DNA from 2 places in the Rahnella sp. CJA17(1/100) genome. Region 1 is predicted to be linked to the other one. Evidence: predicted binding sites of a transcription regulator. Region 1 holds the regulator's gene; the other holds the start of a gene.

Region 1 (7,541 bases):
TTACCGAAAGCGCATTATGTTACCCGTATCGCGGGTGGACGTGGTGCAGTACGCGAACTGTGTGATTTGATTCTGCTGGCGCAGGGTAAGCTGGAGGACGCCAAAGGGCTGTCGATATGAGTAAAGCAAAACTTTGGATTATTCTGGCGCTGACTGCCATCGTTCTGGTGCTGATTGGCTGGTCATTATCTGACAACAGCGATGATGTTCCGCAAGCGGTCAATGATCAGGATCCGACATACCAGACGTCCCACACCGTTACGATGGTGTATGACCCGATGGGCAGCCTGACGTATAAACTGGTTTCAGACCAGGTAAAATATTACACCGCTGATCAGGTGTCATGGTTTACCAATCCGGTCGCGACCATGTATGACAAGAACAAAGTAGCCACCTGGGTATTGCGTTCTGATAAAGCGAAACTGACTCAGGATAAAATGCTCTATCTTTATGGGCATGTGCAGGCAGACAGCCTGACACCTGAGACATCACAGCTGCAAAGAATCAAAACGGACAATGCACGGGTTAACCTGACGACACAGGACGTTGCCTCAGACGATGAAGTGACGTTGTATGGTACAGGTTTTACATCTAACGGCATGAAAATGCGTGGTAATCTGCGTGACAAAACAGCAGAGCTGATCGAAAAGGTAACGACCTCTTATGAAATTCAAAGCAAAAAATAAAATCCGTGATCTCCTGATCGTCAGCTCATTGTTAGCCGTCAGCGTTCCGGCATTTGCCTTAAAAGACGATACAACGAAACCGATCACCATTGATTCAGCAAACCAGGCGCTCGACGTCAATACCAATACCGCGACCTTTACCGGCAATGTGGTCGTCAATCAGGGTACGATCCAGGTTAAAGCCGACAAAGTGGTCGTCATCCGCCCGCAGGGGGTTTCCGGTAAAGAAGTGGTAGAAGGTTACGGCAACCCGGTGACGTTCTACCAGATGCAGGATAACGGTAAGCCGATTAAAGGCCATGCCCAGAAAGTCCGCTATGAAGTGGAAAATGACCTCGTCACGCTGACCGGCAACGCTTACCTTGAGCAACTGGACAGCAATGTGAAAGGCGACCGTATTACCTATCTGGTACAGAAACAGCAAATGGAAGCCTTTAGTGATAAAGGTAACCGTGTGACGACCGTTCTGGTACCTTCGCAGCTGCAACAAAAAACGCCTGCAGCGGGCGGCCAGCCGACCAAAAAGAGTAACTGATATTTTATGGCTAAATTAATCGCAGAGAATCTGGCAAAGGCATACAAAGGCCGTAAGGTCGTTGAAGATGTCAGTCTGATGGTCAACTCGGGTGAAATCGTCGGGTTATTAGGGCCAAACGGTGCGGGTAAAACCACCACCTTTTACATGGTCGTGGGCATCGTCCAGCGCGATGCGGGCCGCATTATCGTTGATGATGAAGACATCAGCCTGCTGCCGCTGCATACCCGCGCCCGTCGCGGTATTGGCTATCTTCCGCAGGAAGCCTCCATTTTCCGTCGTCTGAGCGTATTTGATAACCTGATGGCGGTGCTGCAGATCCGTGACGATCTGACCAAAGAACAGCGTAATGACCGCGCTAATGAATTAATGGAAGAGTTCCATATTTCTCATTTGCGCGATAACCTCGGTCAGTCACTGTCTGGTGGTGAACGTCGTCGTGTTGAAATTGCCCGTGCACTGGCAGCGAACCCTAAATTCATCCTGCTGGATGAACCGTTCGCCGGGGTTGACCCGATTTCCGTTATCGACATCAAAAAAATCATTGAGCATTTACGTGACAGCGGCCTCGGCGTACTGATCACTGACCATAACGTTCGCGAAACACTCGACGTTTGTGAACGCGCGTATATCGTCAGTCAGGGGAAATTGATCGCCCACGGCACGCCAGCCGACATTCTTGCTGATGAACAAGTTAAACGTGTTTATCTTGGTGAAGAATTCCGTCTGTGATCTGTGCCGCCGGAACCGTGCCTGTTTCAACCTACACTGAAACGGGCCGTCTCTGACAGAAGTGTTGCCGTTTTCACTCATCAACGGAATTAAGCCAAGATATGAAGCAAGGTTTGCAACTCAGACTCAGCCAACAACTGGCAATGACTCCTCAGTTACAACAGGCCATCCGCTTGTTGCAACTATCCACGCTTGAGCTCCAGCAGGAGATCCAACTCGCGCTGGAGAGCAACCCTCTGTTGGAACAAACCGACCTTCATGAAGAAATCGACTCGGTAGAAACCACCGACAGCGAAGGGTTAGACACCCGCGAGGCACTCGAGCAGAAAGACATGCCGGAAGAGTTGCCGCTGGACGCCACCTGGGATGAGATTTACACCGCAGGCACGCCATCAGGCACCGGCAATGATTACAGCGACGATGAGCTACCGATTTACCAGGGCGAAACCACGCAGACACTTCAGGATTACCTGATGTGGCAGGTCGAGCTGACACCGTTCTCTGATACCGATGCCGCGATTGCCACGTCAATCGTCGATGCAGTGGATGACACCGGTTACCTGACCGTCTCCCTTGACGACATTCTCGAAAGCGTCGGTGATGAAAATGTCACCATGGACGAAGTCGAAGCCGTACTTAAGCGCGTTCAGCGTTTTGATCCGGTGGGTGTCGCCGCCCGGGACCTGCGCGACTGCCTGCTGATCCAGCTTTCTCAATATGCGACTGACACGCCTTTCATCACTGAAGCCCGTCTTATCATCAGCGAACATCTCGATTTGCTGGCGAACCATGATTTCCGCGCACTTATGCGATCAACCCGGTTAAAAGAAGATACACTAAAAGGAGCGATGCTCCTGATCCAGTCTCTTGATCCGCGTCCGGGCCAGTCTATCAACACCGGCGAATCCGAATACGTGATCCCGGATGTGCTGGTGCGTAAAGTGTCAGGTGTCTGGGCGGTAGAACTCAATTCCGACAGCATTCCGCGTCTGAAGATTAACCAGCAGTACGCCGCGATGGGGAATTCCGCACGCAGCGACAGCGACGGGCAATTTATCCGCAGCAATCTGCAGGAAGCCAAGTGGTTAATCAAAAGCCTGGAAAGCCGTAACGACACGCTGTTGAAAGTGACGCGCTGCATCGTTGAGCAGCAGCAGGCGTTCTTTGAACTGGGTGAAGAATTTATGAAACCTATGGTGCTGGCAGATATTGCCAGTGCCGTGGAAATGCACGAATCGACGATTTCACGTGTGACGACGCAAAAGTTCCTGCACAGCCCGCGTGGCATTTTCGAACTGAAGTATTTCTTCTCCAGCCATGTCAGTACAGACAGCGGTGGCGAGGCATCGTCAACCGCGATCCGGGCGCTGGTGAAGAAATTAATCGCAGCGGAGAATCCTGTAAAACCGCTCAGTGACAGTAAGTTAGCGACCCTGCTTTCCGATCAGGGAATTATGGTTGCGCGTCGGACTGTCGCCAAATACCGAGAGTCTTTGTCCATCCCGCCCTCAAACCAACGTAAACAGTTAGTTTGACCTCAACAGAGAAGGAAGACATTATGCAGCTCAACATTACCGGACATCACATTGAGATCACGGATCCCCTGAGAGAGTTCATCACGTCGAAGCTGGCTAAGCTTGAGCAGTATTTCGACAGGATTAATCAGGTGTATGTGGTGTTGAGCGTGGAAAAGGTGCAGAAAGTAGCGGAAGCCACTTTGCATGTGAACGGAGGCGAATTACATGCCACCTCGGAACATCAGGATATGTACGCAGCGATTGACGGACTGGTTGATAAACTGGCCCGACAGTTGAATAAACATAAAGACAAACTGAAACAGCACTGACATTCATGTAGCCAACCCTGTGCTACAAACCTTCGGGCATCGGCTTGTGACCTTCGGGAAACGAGCCGATATAGCTTTAAGGGTGAAACAGCGCAAAAGTGAAAGATGACATGATTAACGATACTGCAATGCAATTAACGTCGGTGCTTAATGCCGAATGCACCAAAAGCGGCGTTCATTGCGCCAGCAAAAAACGCGCACTGGAAATCATCAGTGAGTTGGCCGCCAAACAATTAAATTTGTCGCCGCAGGTGATTTTTGACGCCATTTTGACCCGTGAACGTATGGGGAGCACCGGGATCGGTGCCGGGATCGCCATCCCGCACGGTAAGCTGGAAGAAGACACTTTACGTGCCGTCGGCGTATTCATTCAGCTTGAACAACCGATTGCTTTTGACGCCATCGATAATCAGCCGGTAGATTTGCTTTTTGCCTTGCTGGTACCGGCAGATCAATGTAAAACCCATTTACATACATTATCTTTAGTCGCTAAGAAATTAGCTGATAAAACAGTGTGTCGCCGTCTGCGTGGCGCGCAAAGTGACGAAGAACTGTTCCAGATAATGACTGAAAACGAATAAATTGCTGATTCCCGGTACAGTGCCGGGAAAATGAATTCTGCACACTGAATGCCAGGGGAGTGACACCATGGTGCTGATGATTGTCAGCGGCCGTTCCGGTTCCGGGAAGTCGGTTGCCCTACGGGCACTAGAAGACATGGGTTTTTACTGCGTGGATAACCTGCCGGTGGTGTTATTGCCGCAGCTTGCCCAGACCCTTGTTGAACGTAATACATCAGCGGCCGTCAGCATTGACGTCCGTAACATGCCGGAAACACCGGAAGTTTATGAGTATGCGATGTCACAACTGCCGGAGAGCTTCTCACCGCAGCTGTTATTCCTTGATGCCGACCGCAATACTCTGATCCGCCGCTACAGCGACACCCGTCGTCTGCACCCGCTTTCCAGCAAAAATCTGTCCCTCGAAAGTGCCATTGATGAAGAAGCCGATCTGCTCGAACCACTGCGTTCGTCTGCGGATTTGATCATCGACACCTCCGAAATGTCCGTGCATGAACTGGCAGAAATGCTGCGTACCCGTCTGCTGGGTAAACGCGAGCGCGAACTGACGATGGTGTTCGAATCCTTCGGTTTCAAACACGGCATTCCGATTGATGCGGATTACGTTTTCGATGTGCGTTTTCTGCCAAACCCGCACTGGGATCCGAAACTGCGTCCGATGACAGGCCTTGATAAGCCGGTCGCGGCGTTCCTTGACCGTCATACTGAAGTGCACAACTTTATTTACCAGACCCGCAGCTACCTCGAACAATGGCTGCCGATGCTGGAAACGAACAACCGCAGCTATCTGACCGTCGCCATTGGCTGTACCGGCGGTAAACACCGTTCGGTCTATATCGCAGAGCAACTGGCCGACTATTTCCGTTCCCGCGGGAAAAATGTGCAATCCCGCCATCGCACGCTGGAAAAACGCAAATCATGACGGTGAAACAAACGGTAGAAATCAAAAACCGGTTGGGTATGCATGCCCGCCCGGCAATGAAGTTGTTTGAACTGGTGCAGAGCTTTGAATCAGAAGTGATGCTGCGCAACGACACGGGCATTGAAGCAGAAGCCAGCAGTGTCATCGCGCTGCTGATGCTCGATTCCCCGAAAGGTCAGAAAATCGAAATCGAAGCCACCGGCCCCGATGAAGAACAGGCATTGACGGCAGTGGTAAATCTGATTAATTCAGGTTTTGATGAAGACTGATAATTAACGCACTCTTTGAGCCGTATTAAATGCGGCTTAAACAGTCGATTGCAATGGCCTTGAAACTCTCAAAGTTTTCGCTGCTCAGCAAACGGCTCATTGAGCGTTCCCGCACAAACGTCACGAACAAATCGTAAATCGCCATCGCCTCTTCATAATCTGCCTTGCTGATTGCCAGCAGGAAAATCACGTGTGCGGTCTCCCCTTCTCCCCACGCAATGCCCTGCGGAGAGAGCAACGTTATCACCACGGTTTTCTTCGCCAGGAGCCCCAGCGAGTGCGGCAGCGCAATCCCTTCGCCCAGCATGGTCGAGACAATTTCCTCGCGCTCAACCACCGACGGATAAAACGCCTGATCGACATAGCCTTCGGCTTCCAGCTGAGAGCACACATGGCGGAATAACTCCGCCTGCGTCATCGGTTCATCGATGATCATGAAGTGTTTTTCGTCGAAGAATTTTTCCAGCATATAAGGCCGGGTGCGATCCACCAGTACCAGCTTGCCAAGCTGCTCCATCTGGTATTCGGTTGGGAATGGCGACAGCACCACCACCGGTTTATTCTTCTCGCTGATGCGGGCGTTGGAGATGATGAAATCTTCGTCGATGTGTTCCAGTTGTTCGTAATCACGCAACGTCACAACCTGTTTCATCACCAGCTGCGGATATTTGCGGCTAATCTGTGCCTGAATCATACGGATGGTCGAATTGCCGGTGTCGCATACCAGCATCACCTGCGGATGTCGCTGATAACCGATGTTGTAATGCCGCTCCAGCCCGACGCCGATATGCAGCACAAGAAACCCAATCTCGTTTTCACTCAACGTATACGGCGTGTATTTCCCCCAACTTGAGACCGCCGCCAGCGTAACGTCATAGGCCATCGGATAATGCTGTTTGATGTTTTTCAGCAGCGGGTTGGGGATATTAATCTGGTATTTCACCCGCGTAATCATGGTTTTGATATGCGTCAGCAGATCAGCGCGCAGCTGTTTATCACCTTGTAAATCATAGCTATAGTGCGAATTGATATACGACAGGATGTAATCGACCAGCGATTCGTCATCGTCAGCATTAATGTCCGTTGGCAGGATTTGCTGCACGCGACGCGCGGCGATATTCACCCGCAGATAAGCTTCTTCAGAGGCCGGAATTTCCTTGCCCACCAGACTTTTCAGCTCCGCAGCCAGCCGCACAGAAACGTTTTTGACCGCCGGGTCACCGTCTTCAGCATCAAAATCAGTCAGCGGATAACCGCCGGCAATGCGTTTAATGGCCACCGCGCAATAGAGAATCAGATATTGTTCACCTTCGTCGGTCAGTTGAATAGAAGACTGCGTCAGAAGCTGATGCATAAAGCGCGTCAGCGGCACCAGCGCTTCCGACTCCAGGCTTTCCGCCTTCAGCAGCGGATTGGCCTGTTCTTCGGCATCGAGCTGGAACAACAAGTCGGTCAGGCAGGCGCGGATTGCCAGCTCCGCACCAAACAGCTTCATGCCGTAGCGCGGCTTGGTTTCAATATTCAGATGATAGCGGGCCAGATGCTCCCTTACCTCAGCCATATCATTTTGCAGGGTTCCCCGGCTGACAAACCATTCATCAGCCAGATCTTCCAGCTTTAATGAAAAAGCTGAGGTCAAAAAGCGGATCAGCAGCGTCTTCACCCGCTCTGCGGCCGTACGCGGCGTCGGATTCGGTTTACGTTGTGTCGACTGCTGTAACGACGAGAACAGGCTCTGATCATCAACGCGCAGCTGATACCCGCTGCCACGGTTGTGTACGAAGGTCGCGCCATAGTCCGCGATGATTTCATTAAGCGCAGTGATATCCGCACGGACCGTCCGCGTCGACACCGACAGGCGTTTTGCCAGTTCATCCTGAGGCAGCGTTTCGGTTTGCAGCGCATCAAACAGTTGCGCCAGACGTTGATTGGGAAATCTCACCATTGTTCTTCCATATTATTCCGGCTAC
Region 2 (7,541 bases), on a different contig from region 1:
GATTTCCAGCCGGCGCTGCTGACCGTAAGACATTTCCCCTGCCAGCCGGTTGGCACAATCCACCAGTTCCACCACTTCCAGCCAGTAAAATGCGCGGTCCAGCGCCTGATTTTCCGCACGGCGATAACCCGGCGTATTGAGCACACCGGCAATCAGGTTGCGGTTGGTTTGCATGTGCTGAGCGACCAGCAGATTTTCAACCACCGACATTTCACGAAACAGCCGGATATTCTGAAAGGTACGCGCCAGCCCGGCGCGGTTAACCAGGTGTGTACCGCCGAACATTTTGTAGAAAATGCGTTTGCCCAGTTGCGCCGGTTTTATCCAGTCATCAGGCTGAAATTTCTGCCCGAGCACCTGGATTACATTGGTCGTCCGGCGGCGCGTATTGAGCAAAATATTGCCGCCGGACGCTTTATAAAAACCTGTCAGGCAATTAAATACCGTGGTTTTTCCTGCGCCGTTCGGGCCGATCAGCGCGGTAATCGATCCGCGTTTCACCGCAAGATTCACATCGTTCAGCGCCTTAATGCCGCCGAAATGCATGCGCAAATGCTCGACACTCAGGATGTTGTTATCCGCTAACGCTTCGCTCATGGCGCGACTCCTTTACGCACGGCAAACCCGCTGCGGCTGATGCGGATCAACCCGCGTGGCCGCCAGATCATCATCACCACCATTAAAACGCCGAACAGCAATACGCGATATTCGGCAAAGCTGCGCAACAGTTCCGGCGCGACGGTCAGCACAAATGCCGCCAGCACCACGCCGATGGTTGAGCCCATACCGCCCAAAACCACAATAGCGAGAATCAGTGCAGATTCGAAAAAGGTGAAAGACGTCGGATTAACGAAGCCCTGATACGTGGCGAAAAACACGCCAGCAATTCCGGCCGTGGAAGCCCCGAGGGTAAAGGCAGACAGCTTGACCAGCACATGATTCAGCCCCATCGCGCGGCAGGCAATCTCATCCTCACGCAGCGCTTCCCACGCGCGGCCAATCGGCATGCGGGTCAGCCGGTGTTTGATAAACAGCACCAGCAACACCACCAGAACCAGCACGGCATAGATGAAGATAAATTTCATATTCGGGTTATAGGTCAGATGGAAAAACTCGTGGAACGGCACGCCGCCCTCTTTCGCCCGCCGGCCAAATTCCAGCCCGAAAAAGGTGGGCGGAGGCGCGGAAACACCGTTCGGGCCGCCGGTAAACGACAACCAGTTGGTCAGCACCAGCCGGATGATTTCACCGAAACCTAACGTCACGATCGCCAGATAGTCGCCGTGCATACGCAGCACCGGGAAACCCAGCAACGCACCCGCCAGCGCGGCCATCACCGCCGCCAGCGGCAGCATCGACCAGAAACCGAGGCCGAGATACTGATACCCCAGCGCCAGCCCGTAAGCCCCGATGGCGTAAAACGCCACATACCCCAGATCGAGCAAACCGGCCAGTCCGACCACGATATTCAGCCCGAGGCCGAGCAACACATAAATCAGTCCCAGAATGGCGACCGTCAGAATGTATTTGGTGGCGACGAACGGGAAGAAAATGGCCAGCACAATCAGCAGCGGAATAACCCAGCGCAGATGACTTTTATAATCCGGCGACCGGACATAGACGCCCGCGCTGTCGGATTCGAAACGCGCACGCATTTTCTGCCCGGCCGTGGTTTCTAAAAATGCACTGAGCAGGAAGCGGCCCGTCATCACCGCAGCAATGATCCAGACCAGCCTCTGGCTATGAAAGTTAAAGCTGTAACCATCGAGCACCACGCCGACCACCGGCCCGAAAATAATCAGCGCCACCAGCCCGGCAAAAATGGCATCCAGCAGACAGCGTTTAAATGAAAATCCGCTGTTCACAGCAGTTTGTGACATCATTTTATTTCCCTCACACTTTCGTCACGACCGGACGGCCCAGCAGGCCCTGAGGGCGGAAAATGAGGATCACCACCAGCAATCCAAAGGAGAACACATCTTTGTAATCGGAATTCACCATGCCTGAGAACTGCGCTTCGGCAATCCCCAGGATCAGCCCGCCCAGCATCGCGCCGGGTAATGAACCAATGCCGCCGAGCACCGCCGCAGTAAAAGCTTTGATGCCGATGATGAAACCGGCGTAGAAATCAAACGTGCCGTAGTTCATGGTCACCAGAACCCCGGCCAGTCCGGCCATCGCTGCGCCAATCATGAAGACCAGCGAGATAATGCGGTCAGTATTAATACCCAAAATGGAGGCCATTTTTCTGTCCTGCTGCACCGCACGACACATACGACCAAGTTTGGTATTACTGATAATCCACGATAAAACCAGCATGCCAGCCAGCGACGCCACCAGAATGAAAATTTTGGTGTAGGTCATCTGGACAAAACTTTCGCCGATATGAAAACGGAATGCGCCATCCAGCATGGTCGGAATGCCCTGCTGTCGCGGCCCCTGACTGATTTGCGCATAATTTTGTAAGATGAGTGACATGCCGATAGCAGAAATCAGCGGTGCAAGACGGGTCGAATTACGCAGCGGCTTATAGGCAATGCGTTCAATCGCCCAGCCGTACACGCCGGTGACCACGATGGTGAACACCAGCGTGCCCAGGATCAGTAGCGGAAAAGAGTGAAGCCCGAAGAAGGAAAGCAGCGCCAGCGCGATGGCACAGAGGTAAGCCGAAATCATATACACTTCGCCGTGCGCAAAGTTGATCATGCCGATAATGCCGTAAACCATGGTGTAGCCGATGGCAATGAGACCGTAGACAGCACCGAGCGTAATGCCATTAAACAGTTGTTGCAGGAAGAATGAATCCATAAATACGCAGTCTCTTTTTGTGACCGCGCCTGGCTAAGGGCGCATTCATTAAAGCTAATAAAGCGTTATCGTTGCAGCCAGTTTGGACCCGGCCAGCGCACAAGAGCCGGAGCGTACATTAAGTACGTGAGCCAGTTCTTTCATAAAGAGTGAGCACTGCCCGGGTTCAAAATGGCAAATAAGAGTGCTTTATTCCTTAACTTCCTGATATTTGCCTTTGTCGTCCCATTTATAAACCACGTAATCAGAGACTTTCAGGTCGCCTTTACTGTCCCAGGCTTTTTTGCCCATGACAGTATCGACGCTGTTGGCTTTAAGCCAGGCGCTGGCTTTGGCGGAATCACTGCCGCCGGTGGCTTTGAATGCCGCGGCAATAGCCTGCACGGAGGCATAGGAGTAAAGGGTGTAGCCTTCCGGCTCGAACTTGCTGGCGCGGAATTTATCGATAACGACTTTGCCTTCCGGGATCAGACGCGGGTCTTTGCCGAAGGTCATCAGAATCCCGTTGGTATATTGCGGGCCGCCTGCGGCGGTGACCATTTCTTCGTTGACGATACAGTCGCCGGAGAAGAACGTGGCCTGCACGCCCTGCTCACGCATCTGGCGTACCAGCGGACCGGCTTCAGGATGGCAACCGCCGAAGAACACCACGTCCGGTTTCTGCGCACTGATTTTGGTGACCAGCGCGTTGAAGTCTTTTTCGCCGCGCGATAACCCTTCATACATCACTTCTTTCACGCCACGCTTGTTAAGCGCCGCTTTGGTGGCATCCGCCAGCCCCTGCCCGTAAGTGTCTTTGTCGTGGATAATGACCACTTTTTTGGCTTTCAGCTTGTCGATGATGTAATCACTGGCAACCTGCCCCTGCTGGTCATCACGTCCGCACATGCGGAACATATCACTCATGCCGCGTTCGGTGATTTGCGGGTTAGTGGATCCCGGCGTGATGGCGATAATGCCGGCATCGTTGTAAACCTCAGATGCGGGCATGGTAGAAGATGAACAAAAATGCCCGACCACCGCCTGCACTTTATCCTGATCAACAAGACGGTTAGCGACCGCAACGGCCTGTTTCGGTTCGCAGGCATCATCGCCCTGCACCAGTTTGATTTTCTCGCCGTTGATTCCGCCAGCGGCATTAATGTCTTCAGCGGCCTGTGTGGCACCATGCCAGTACTGATCGCCATAGGTGGCATTCGGGCCAGTGAACGGGCCAGCAACGCCAATCACGATATCCGCACGCGCGGTAAACGCAGTGACCAGACAGCCTGCCAGCAACAAAGAAAGAGGACTTTTAATAAATTTCATCGACATCATCATGATCCTTAGGACAGAGTTTATGCAAAACGGGTTATGGAAAACGCATGTAGCAAAAACACCAACACGAAGTCGTAATCAGAAAATCTGAAATTTAACGCTTAAGCCTTAAGACTGAGGGTTTCCCGCTTATCTCCGGGGGTGAAAACATCAAAGGTAAAAAAACATAAGCAAAATATCTGCCATTGTTACTCAACCTCTGAGAATGTGACGGGTTATGTGAGTATAGATAGCGACGGGAGAGCGTTACGGGCAACTGACAGAAACAACGACGGGATCACATCGCACCGCGCTGGTGCACAAGCACGGTTTTGCACGCACCCTTACGCCTGGTGACATTTTTATTCTTTGCTTCTTGCGGCGGGTTGTTTTGTAATATGGGCAGATGATTGCAACGGGAAACTACTGAACAATGAAGAAATTATCCTGCCTGACGGCTGTGGTTCTGGCTCTGTCGTTAACTGGCTGCGCCAGCGATTATGTGATTAACACCAAATCCGGTGACCAGTTTTTCGCCCACGGCGAACCGGATCGTGACCGCAATACCGGCATGACCAGCTACACCGACATGAATGGCGATTATCATCTGATGAACACCAATGATATTGCGGGCATTGTGAAGAAGTAGGGTTACGGATGGGAATTGCATTTATCTCAAAACCTGGCCGATGACACACATGGTCGGCTTAACAAAACAGTCATGCTATGTGGTGCACAAACGGCACGCAATATCACGACTGTTTTGAGAATCAGATTACTCAGTAATAAAACGTGAAACAGACGCAGCAAGATTTTGTGCCTGATCTCGCAGCGCATTGGCGGCAGCAGAAGACTCTTCCACCAGGGCCGCATTTTGTTGAGTCACGCTGTCCATTTCCACTATTGCCTGCCCTACCTGAGATATTCCCCTGTTCTGTTCATCCGATGCCTGAGTAATTTCATTCAGTATTTCGGTAACATTAGCCACTTTGGTCACAATGTCATGCATGGTAGTCCCCGCCTGTTCTACCAGATCTGACCCTGCATTAATTCGCTCTACCGATTCACCAATTAAACCTTCTATTTCTTTTGCAGCCTGAGCGCTTCTCTGCGCAAGGCTTCTCACTTCGCTTGCCACAACAGCAAATCCCCGCCCCTGTTCGCCAGCACGCGCCGCTTCAACAGCCGCATTGAGAGCCAGAATATTGGTCTGAAAAGCGATGCTATTAATTACCGTCGTAATCTCAGCAATTTTTGCTGAGCTTGCAGTAATTTCATTCATAGTTTTCACCACATGAGAGACGAGTTGCCCGCCTTTATTCGCCGTTTCTGAAGTACTGCCCGCCAGGCGGCTGGTATGATGAATATTGTCCACGTTCTGTTTAACCGTCGCAGTTAACTGCTCCATGCTGGCTGCCGTTTCTTCAAGCGCAGCAGCCTGTTCCTCAGTGCGTGCGGATAAATCATTATTACCTGCCGCAATTTCTGCGGAGGCATGGCTCACCTGCGTCACACCGGTACGAATATCCCCGATGATACGGCGGAGATCGGTGTTCATCTCATCTACAGCTTGCATCAGTTCTCCCAGCTCATCACGACGCGTGGTATTGAGATGGGCTCTTAAATCACCGCGCGCTATCTGTCTGGCGACGTCAAGCGTGTCAGCCAGAGGCTTCACAATTTGGCGGGAAATAATCAGTGCAATGCCAATACTTAATAAGACTGCTGCTACCAGGAGTGAAGTCATCCATATAACTGCATTTCTGATATCGTCATGCGCCGCGCTCAGCTCCGATTCAAATATATTGTCACTCAGGGTAGTCAGCTTGCCGCCTGCTTTCGCAAGCAACTGAGTCGCTTCCTGCTCAGCAATATAGGATTGGAGGTAGTTTCCGGCACTCGCCTTTTTGGCCGAGACCGAGCGTTCAATTTCTTCAAGTATGCTGACATCAGCCGGATTTAACTGGGATTTGACGGCATCCATTTGCTGAATCGATTCATCCATAAAACCTGTTAAAGCCTGAAGGGATTCCTCAGTATTCTCAAACTGGAGGAGTTTTACACGTGTCGCCACCCCATCAATGTGTCTGACGATATCCCCTAACGCGATCGCGGTGACAGCACGTGCGGGATCTCGCGCATAGGACTGAGCCAGACTGTTAATCTCAGATTCTTCGCGTGTCAGCACAAAACGACTGACAACAAGATCACGTTGTTGGGTCTCGCGGACCGTTTGAGCACGCTTGTCACGATACGTCTTCATGACCTCTGACATTTCATTAAGCATCTTCAGGTGCTCTGTATCCCAACGAAGCAACCTGAGACTTTCAATTTTTTTATCAACCTGCTGTAAGTTCACCTCATTCATTGTGATGTATTTTTCATCGTGCGTTTTCACATATTCCAGTCTTTCAGCTTTCGCCATAGCAAACTGGTCAGTTATCACTTTAAGCTGGCTTATTTTCTCAGCTCGAATGGAAATATCATTCAGATTTTTAATACCACATAAAGCAACTGCAATGCTCAACAATAAGACAAGTCCGAAACCTAATGCTAATTTTTTCCCGACTTTTAGATTTTCAAAATATGACATAAATATTTTCATAGCGCATGGCTCTCCATTATTTTTATAAATACGATTGTATGTGAAGCACATGGGGTATCGGCAGGCTATAAAAATTAGTTAATAAAAAACTCAGTTTATTAAGTTACAAAAGCCAGTAATTTAACCGCTATAAAACCTTATTCTTTGTATGAATACTTTTTTATTAATTACACCCTATTAATGGTGAGGTAATTCTCTATAAAAAAGCATTATTTTAATTTTCTGCTATTCTTAAATATTAAAGACGTTATCTGAACATACATCGCGCAGTATCAGCTTCCGACGCGAGGACATAAAAAAACCGGGCGGAAGCCCGGTTTTGGTTTGCAGCGAGAGCAAAAATTACAGCCCGTTTTCGGCAATATCCATCGCGAAGTACGTCAGGATAATATCTGCGCCCGCACGTTTAATCGCGCCCAGACTTTCACGTACGACGGCACGCTCATCAATAGCACCGGCTTGTGCAGCGAATTTGATCATCGCGTATTCACCGCTGACCTGATACGCCGCCAGTGGCAAACGGGAGGCTTCGCGGATATCGCGGATCACGTCCAGATACGCACCGGCCGGTTTCACCATCAGCGCATCGGCGCCTTCCTGCTCGTCCAGCAACGATTCACGCACGGCTTCGCGGCGGTTCATCGGGTTCATCTGATATTGCTTGCGGTTGCCTTTCAGTACACTGCCGCCCGCTTCGCGGAAAGGCCCGTACAGGGAAGATGCAAACTTGGTGGAATACGCCATGATTGCGGTATCGATAAATCCGGCTTCATCCAGGGCACTGCGGATGGCCTGCACCTGACCGTCCTGCGCGGCGGATGGCGCGATGAAA

What was found. Region 1 encodes sigma-54, which starts transcription at its own class of promoters, with help from an activator protein. Its sites were predicted from a motif close to GTTGGCACANNTTTCGCTNT; they were not measured.
Region 2: AACU55_RS04315 (branched-chain amino acid ABC transporter substrate-binding protein) is a predicted target of sigma-54. The motif match lies at 4,293-4,312, and genes of this name have one in related genera.

The regions. Positions count from the first base shown of each region.
Region 1 is NZ_CAWOJA010000083.1:77,180-84,720, forward strand. Features, by position in the region: gene kdsC (3-deoxy-manno-octulosonate-8-phosphatase KdsC) at 1-120, shown strand, start outside; gene lptC (LPS export ABC transporter periplasmic protein LptC) at 117-686, shown strand; gene lptA (lipopolysaccharide ABC transporter substrate-binding protein LptA) at 664-1,221, shown strand; gene lptB (LPS export ABC transporter ATP-binding protein) at 1,228-1,953, shown strand; gene rpoN (RNA polymerase factor sigma-54) at 2,055-3,488, shown strand; gene hpf (ribosome hibernation promoting factor) at 3,512-3,799, shown strand; gene ptsN (PTS IIA-like nitrogen regulatory protein PtsN) at 3,898-4,380, shown strand; gene rapZ (RNase adapter RapZ) at 4,448-5,302, shown strand; gene npr (PTS phosphocarrier protein NPr) at 5,299-5,571, shown strand; gene AACU55_RS23820 (BglG family transcription antiterminator) at 5,597-7,516, opposite strand.
Region 2 is NZ_CAWOJA010000006.1:110,842-118,382, forward strand. Features, by position in the region: gene AACU55_RS04300 (ABC transporter ATP-binding protein) at 1-597, opposite strand, end outside; gene livM (high-affinity branched-chain amino acid ABC transporter permease LivM) at 594-1,880, opposite strand; gene AACU55_RS04310 (ABC transporter permease subunit) at 1,894-2,808, opposite strand; gene AACU55_RS04315 (branched-chain amino acid ABC transporter substrate-binding protein) at 2,998-4,122, opposite strand; gene AACU55_RS04320 (YgdI/YgdR family lipoprotein) at 4,538-4,753, shown strand; gene AACU55_RS04325 (methyl-accepting chemotaxis protein) at 4,880-6,709, opposite strand; gene hemB (porphobilinogen synthase) at 7,052-7,541, opposite strand, start outside.